3 regions of the Obesumbacterium proteus genome follow, and region 3 is predicted to be linked to each of the others. Evidence: predicted binding sites of a transcription regulator. Region 3 holds the regulator's gene; each other region holds the start of a gene.
The links. Region 3 encodes PurR, which represses purine synthesis genes. Its sites were predicted from a motif close to CANGCAAACGTTTGCNTG; they were not measured.
Positions count from the first base shown of each region.

Region 1 (2,279 bases), 2.2 Mb from region 3:
ACACGTTTCCCGCCGAGCGGCGTTACAACGACATTGAATACGCGCGCGAAATGTCAGCTTTCTTTATCAAGCAGCTATTGCGCAACGGCACCACCACGGCGCTGGTATTTGGCACCGTTCACCCCGAATCGGTTGATGCGCTGTTTGAGGCCGCGCATAACATCAATATGCGAATGATTGCGGGCAAAGTGATGATGGATCGCAATGCCCCTGATTATTTGCTCGATACGGCGGAAACCAGCTATAGCCAAAGCAAAGCGCTGATCGAACGCTGGCACCATAACGGGCGTTTGCTCTATGCCATTACGCCGCGCTTTGCCCCAACGTCAACGCCAGAACAGTTGGCAATGGCGCAGCGGCTGCGGGAAGAGTATCCCGATACTTATTTACATACCCATCTTTGTGAAAATAAAGACGAAATTGAGTGGGTTAAAGCTCTGTATCCCGAACGAAAGGGCTATTTAGACGTTTACCATCACTATGGATTAACCGGTAAAAATAGCGTTTTTGCGCACTGCGTGCATTTAGAAGAGCCTGAATGGGACTGTTTGCGCGACACCGGCTCGTCTATCGCGTTTTGTCCAACGTCGAATTTGTATCTCGGCAGCGGTTTGTTCAACTTGAAAAAAGCGTGGCATAAGCAGATTAAAGTCGGCATGGGAACGGATATCGGCGCTGGAACCACCTTCAATATGCTGCAAACGCTGAATGAAGCCTACAAAGTGATGCAGCTTCAAGGGTGGCGAATGTCAGCCTATGAGGCGTTTTATCTGGCGACCCTCGGCGGTGCCAAAGCATTAGGGCTTGATGACATCATCGGGAATTTCAACATAGGCAAAGAGGCGGACTTTGTAGTTTTAGAGCCAACGGCAACGCCGTTACAGCAGCTTCGTTACGATAACTCTGTGACTCTCATGGACAAATTATTCGTGATGATGACGCTTGGCGATGACCGTTCGATCTACAGAACCTACGTGGATGGACAATTAGTGTACGAACGCACCTAAAATGTCGATATCTTTAGTTGAAATGACGGTTTATAGGCCAGATAATCGTTTGCCTTAAATAACCGTCCCATTTTTATGACTGATGTGCTTGATGGGGTAATCGTTTGCTTTGTGGTTTCGTCGCAAGTTATAGATACCGCAAATGGATATCGCAAAGTTACGGTAATAAGAAAAACGCAGGTTCAGGCGTTAGCAATCTTGAACAACATTATTGTCATCATGCGCAATGTTAAAACACTCAGAGGACATCAATATGTCTAGCAATTCATCTCAAGAAGGGTCAGCGGGTAAATCGGGCGGTTCGCTTGACGCTTACTTTAAAATTTCGGCTCGTGGAAGCAGCGTTCGCCAAGAAGTGTTGGCGGGTGTGACGACTTTCCTTGCCATGGTGTATTCCGTTATTGTCGTGCCGAGCATGTTGGGCAAGGCTGGATTCCCCCCAGGAGCCGTGTTTGTTGCAACTTGTTTAGTGGCGGCTTTTGGTTCTTTGCTCATGGGGCTGTGGGCGAATTTGCCAATGGCTATCGGGTGTGCGATTTCCTTGACGGCGTTTACCGCGTTTAGTTTGGTGCTTGGGCAGCACATCAGTATTCCAGTGGCTTTGGGCGCCGTATTCTTGATGGGCGTTCTGTTTACCCTGATTTCGGTCACGGGAATACGTTCGTGGATATTGCATAACCTGCCGATGGGGATTGCTCACGGAACGGGGATTGGTATTGGTCTATTCCTGCTGCTGATTGCCGCGAACGGCGTGGGCCTCGTGATTAAAAACCCACTTGAAGGGCTGCCGGTTGCGCTGGGCGCATTCACTTCTTTCCCTGTGATGATGTCCTTGCTGGGGCTTGCCATTATCTTCGGCTTGGAAAAACTGAAAGTCCCAGGCGGTATCTTGCTGGTGATCATTGGTATTTCAATCGTCGGGCTGATTTTTGACCCAAGCGTGAAATATCAGGGGTTGTTCGCATTACCAAGCCTGTCTGCTGCCGATGGTTCATCGCTGATCTTCAGCCTCGATATTATGGGGGCATTGAAGCCGGTAGTCCTGCCAAGCGTTCTAGCGCTGGTGATGACGGCGGTTTTTGATGCGACCGGTACGATCCGTGCGGTGGCTGGTCAGGCAAACTTGTTGGATAAAGACGGCCAAATCATCAGCGGTGGCAAGGCGTTAACCGCTGACTCCGTGAGCAGCATTGTCTCGAGTTTTGTTGGCGCTTCCCCTGCGGCGGTATATATCGAATCGGCGGCGGGTACGGCAGCAGGCGGTAAAACTGG
Region 1 is NZ_CP014608.1:1,154,405-1,156,683, forward strand. It holds gene guaD (guanine deaminase) at 1-1,007, shown strand, start outside; gene DSM2777_RS05525 (NCS2 family permease) at 1,261-2,279, shown strand, end outside.
Region 1: the regulator PurR is predicted to act here: its motif matches at 1,046-1,063, upstream of DSM2777_RS05525 (NCS2 family permease).

Region 2 (2,279 bases), 2.0 Mb from region 3:
TCCAATCCATTTTGGCGAGCATTCCATTCGCCACAGGCTAAGACACGCACGTTTTGTTTGGCTGCCAGCAGCTCAAGCGCAGGTTCGCTGATGTGTGGGGCAATGATGACTTCGACAAACTGACGACTAATAATCGCCTGAGCGGTTTCGGCGTCGAGCTCACGGTTAAAGGCAATGATGCCGCCAAAAGCAGAGGTTGGGTCAGTTTTATAAGCGCGCTCGTAGGCATCTAAAATAGAACCACCAACGGCAACGCCACACGGGTTAGCGTGCTTCACGATTACACAAGCAGGTTCACTAAACTCTTTCACACACTCCAACGCTGCATCGGTATCAGCAATGTTGTTGTAAGAAAGCGCTTTGCCCTGAAGCTGATTGGCGGTAGCAACAGAGGCTTCACTCACATTCTCTTCTATATAGAAGGCAGCATCCTGATGGCTGTTTTCTCCGTAACGCATATCTTGTTTCTTTATATAGCTAAGATTCAGCGTGCGAGGGAAGCGGCCAGAAGGTTCTTCGGTATTGCCATAATAAGGAGGAACCATCGTTCCAAAGTAATTCGCGATCATGCCATCGTAGGCAGCTGTGTGCTCGAATGCCTTAATGGCTAAATCGAAACGCGTCGCGTGGGTTAAAGAACCCTCATTGCTATCCATCTCATTAATGATGGCATCGAAGTCACTATTGTTCACCACAATCGCAACGTCTTTATGATTCTTGGCTGCCGAGCGCACCATGGTTGGTCCACCGATATCGATATTCTCAACGGCGTCGGCTAAAGAGCAATCTGGGCGAGCTACGGTTTGAGCGAAGGGATAAAGATTCACAACAACCATATCGATAGGCTTAATATCGTGGTGAGACATAATGTCATCGTCTTGGCCGCGACGACCAAGAATTCCGCCATGCACCTTAGGATGCAAAGTCTTCACTCGCCCATCCATCATTTCGGGGAATCCGGTGTAATCAGAAACCTCGGTCACGGGTAAACCTGCTTCCGCTAACAGGCGGGCAGTGCCGCCGGTTGAAAGCAGCTCAACGCCACGCGAACTGAGCGCCTGAGCAAACTCAACAATACCGGCTTTATCAGATACGCTGAGTAGCGCACGGCGAATCGGACGGTAAGCGGAAGCTGAGCTCGTGTTTTGTGAACTGGAATGCATGGTAGTTATATCCCTCGGCTATGGAATCGCAATATAAAGAGCGTTATGTGAATACGGTATGCCCGTTTTATTCAAATAACGCCCCTTCGTTGGAAGAGGTCGAAAGATTTTAGCGCATCCAGATTGTAACGAAAACGTTTGCGTGATGCTCGTCAAATTTATCATCAATATCGTTCTGTGGATAAGTTTGTGCACAAAAGGGTATAAGGCGGGGTTTTGCTGTGGAATGCAGCAAACGATCAATTTAATGGAAATTAAGGGTTGTCAGCCCGCGAGAACTCCCTATAATGCGCCTCCATCGACACGGAACATGTGAATCACTTCACACCGTATCGGCGGTTTCGATAAGAAATCGCAAGAGAAAAAATCCTGAAATTTAGGGTTGACTCTGAAAGAGGAAAGCGTATTATACGCCACCTCGAGTTAGCAAGCTTAGTCTCCTAACTCACTGCTCTTTAACAATTTATCAGACAATCTGTGTGGGCACTCACAAGACAATATCTAACGTCCTCGGACGATAAAATATTAAAGTCTTGAAGAGTGACCAAGCAGTAATTCATTTAGTTGAATTATTACGAAAGTTAATTTTCGAGCATCGCTTAACTTGTTTAAGCAAATCAAGCTTTTAATTGAAGAGTTTGATCATGGCTCAGATTGAACGCTGGCGGCAGGCCTAACACATGCAAGTCGAGCGGTAGCACAAGAGAGCTTGCTCTCTGGGTGACGAGCGGCGGACGGGTGAGTAATGTCTGGGAAACTGCCTGATGGAGGGGGATAACTACTGGAAACGGTAGCTAATACCGCATGACGTCTTCGGACCAAAGTGGGGGACCTTCGGGCCTCACGCCATCAGATGTGCCCAGATGGGATTAGCTAGTAGGTGGGGTAATGGCTCACCTAGGCGACGATCTCTAGCTGGTCTGAGAGGATGACCAGCCACACTGGAACTGAGACACGGTCCAGACTCCTACGGGAGGCAGCAGTGGGGAATATTGCACAATGGGCGCAAGCCTGATGCAGCCATGCCGCGTGTATGAAGAAGGCCTTCGGGTTGTAAAGTACTTTCAGCGAGGAGGAAGGCATTGTGGTTAATAACCGCAGTGATTGACGTTACTC
Region 2 is NZ_CP014608.1:334,968-337,246, reverse strand. It holds gene purH (bifunctional phosphoribosylaminoimidazolecarboxamide formyltransferase/IMP cyclohydrolase) at 1-1,163, opposite strand, end outside; rRNA gene DSM2777_RS01660 (16S ribosomal RNA) at 1,790-2,279, shown strand, end outside.
Region 2: the regulator PurR is predicted to act here: its motif matches at 1,291-1,308, upstream of purH (bifunctional phosphoribosylaminoimidazolecarboxamide formyltransferase/IMP cyclohydrolase).

Region 3 (2,279 bases):
CACTAAGCTGATGAATGCTGGTAAGCCAATAATCATAGGTCCACTGTAGCGGAAAAGAAGATGAGAAAGGCCAACGCCACGCAACCGACCAAACGAAGAGTACCGTATACGCGCCTAGCGTTAATAGAATGCCAATCACCCAGAGCGGGGTAAGGGGTATACGCCACGTATTACGTCTTCGTCCATAAGCGTTGCGGCAATATTTCAGCCAGATTTTTTCAACACAACGCCATGCAACAAAGCAAACTAACGTGATAACAATAAGCAGCAGCGTGCCAGCGGCAGCGAGAGATTGATGCCGCATGGATGGTTCACTGATCCATTGCCAAACTAACAACGCCAAGGTGGTTGGCTGCTGGGGTCCCAATAGAATGGCAATATCCACGGCGGATAGGCCAAAGGCAAGTACGCAAAACAGCGGTAGACGCAGAGCCACCAGTATTTGCGGGACTAACAGCGACCACCAGACTTTCTCACTGTGGTAACCCAATGCGTTACCCGCCTGTATTTGGCGGACGACATCGATTCGGCCCGCGATATTAAACGCCATCAAAAATAAAAAAGGCGTCTCTTTGATCACCAGTAAAAGAATTAAGGACAGGGCATAAGGGTCATTGACGATCGTCCAATCTGGCGGGCGCACAAAACTCGTCAGTGCTGGGGATATAATCCTGAGCAGCCAGCCTGAAGGGGATAACAGCAGTATGAGGCCGGTTGCCAGCGCAATATGCGGCATGGCCAAAATCGCGCTTGAAATAGCCCGAGCAGTGCCGCTGGCGCGCTGTATAACCTGTCCGCAAAGCGCTAATGCCAACCAAAGTGATATTAACGTTGCGGCAATTGCGCTCCATAAGCTTAGGCCAACCGAGCGCACTAACCCCGGCCATTGGAATAAAAGCGCCCACGGCTGGGTGAATGTATTGAGCGTGGAAATGTCAGACAGTGGCTGAGTCAGCGCCAAGAGCGCCGCCAATATTGGCAACGCTCCTGCTAAGAACAGCACAACGGGGAACAGCGCTAAAAGATAAGGGCTGTTCTTCATCACTTAGCGGCGATAATCCAGATATGGGCCATCGGCAACGGAGCGACGTTCCACGAGTTTTGGATGCACTTCAATCGTTTGGGAATCTTCACGCTTGCTCACGATACGGTCTAGGAGCATGTCAAAGGCCATTGAGCCCAAACGCTCTTTCGGCTGGTGGATGGTGGTCAACGCTGGCGAGAAGTAGCGAGCGTTGCGCACGTTATCATAACCGATCACCGATATATCCTGCGGTACGCGCAAGCCCATCTCATCGGCGGCGCAAATTGCGCCCATCGCCATGATGTCGCCGCCCACAAACACTGCGGTTGGGCGATTTTTTTGCGACAGGATCTGATGCATCGCTTTGTAACCGGATTCTGGTTCGAAATCGCCTTCTACCATCCACTCATCGCGGGCAGGAATATTGGCTTCTTGCAGGGCTTTCAGGAAGCCACGTAGGCGACCGCCGCCGGTGTTACGAGAAAGCTGACCGGTAATCGCGCCAATATCACGATGTCCACGTTCAATTAAATAGCGACCAGCTAAATAGCCACCTTCGAACGCATTATCCTGAATGGCATCCGTAAAATCACTGCGTTGCGTTCCCCAGTCCATCACTACCATTGGAATATTGCGGTAGTCCTCAAGGGTTTGCAGCAGGTTCTCTGGGTATTCAGAACACATCACTAACAATCCATCGACGCGTTTTTGCGCCAGCATCGCTAAATAAGCTTTTTGCTTTTCAGGATTATTGTGAGAGTTACATAGAATGAGCGTATAGCCTTGGCTGTAACAGGCGTTTTCAACGGCCTCAATCACCTCAGCAAAATAGGGCGCCTCGCTGGACGTCGCCAGCAAGCCGATCGATTTGGTGTGGTTAACTTTCAGGCTACGGGCGACGGCGCTGGGGGAGTAGTGCAATTCTTTAATCGCTTCCCAAACAGCGGTCTTGGTCTCTTCTGCGACAAAACGCGTCTTATTAATAACGTGAGACACTGTCGTGGTTGAAACGCCCGCGCGTTTTGCCACATCTTTAATCGTTGCCATGAAACAGATGACTCCTAAGCTAATGTAACTATGACATAGCTATTGTGTTAATCGTTTGCTTACGTACATCAAAATACACTGATTACAATCGCATCAAAGAGAGGAATATGCGGATATATCAAGCGCCAGCCTATTCTTTTACGTTATGAAAGCTGATACGTAGCAGTAAACCGTAAATTTTGGCCTATAAAATGCAAAAGGGGAAGTC
Region 3 is NZ_CP014608.1:3,361,091-3,363,369, forward strand. It holds gene DSM2777_RS16015 (ABC transporter permease) at 1-1,042, opposite strand, end outside; gene purR (HTH-type transcriptional repressor PurR) at 1,046-2,071, opposite strand.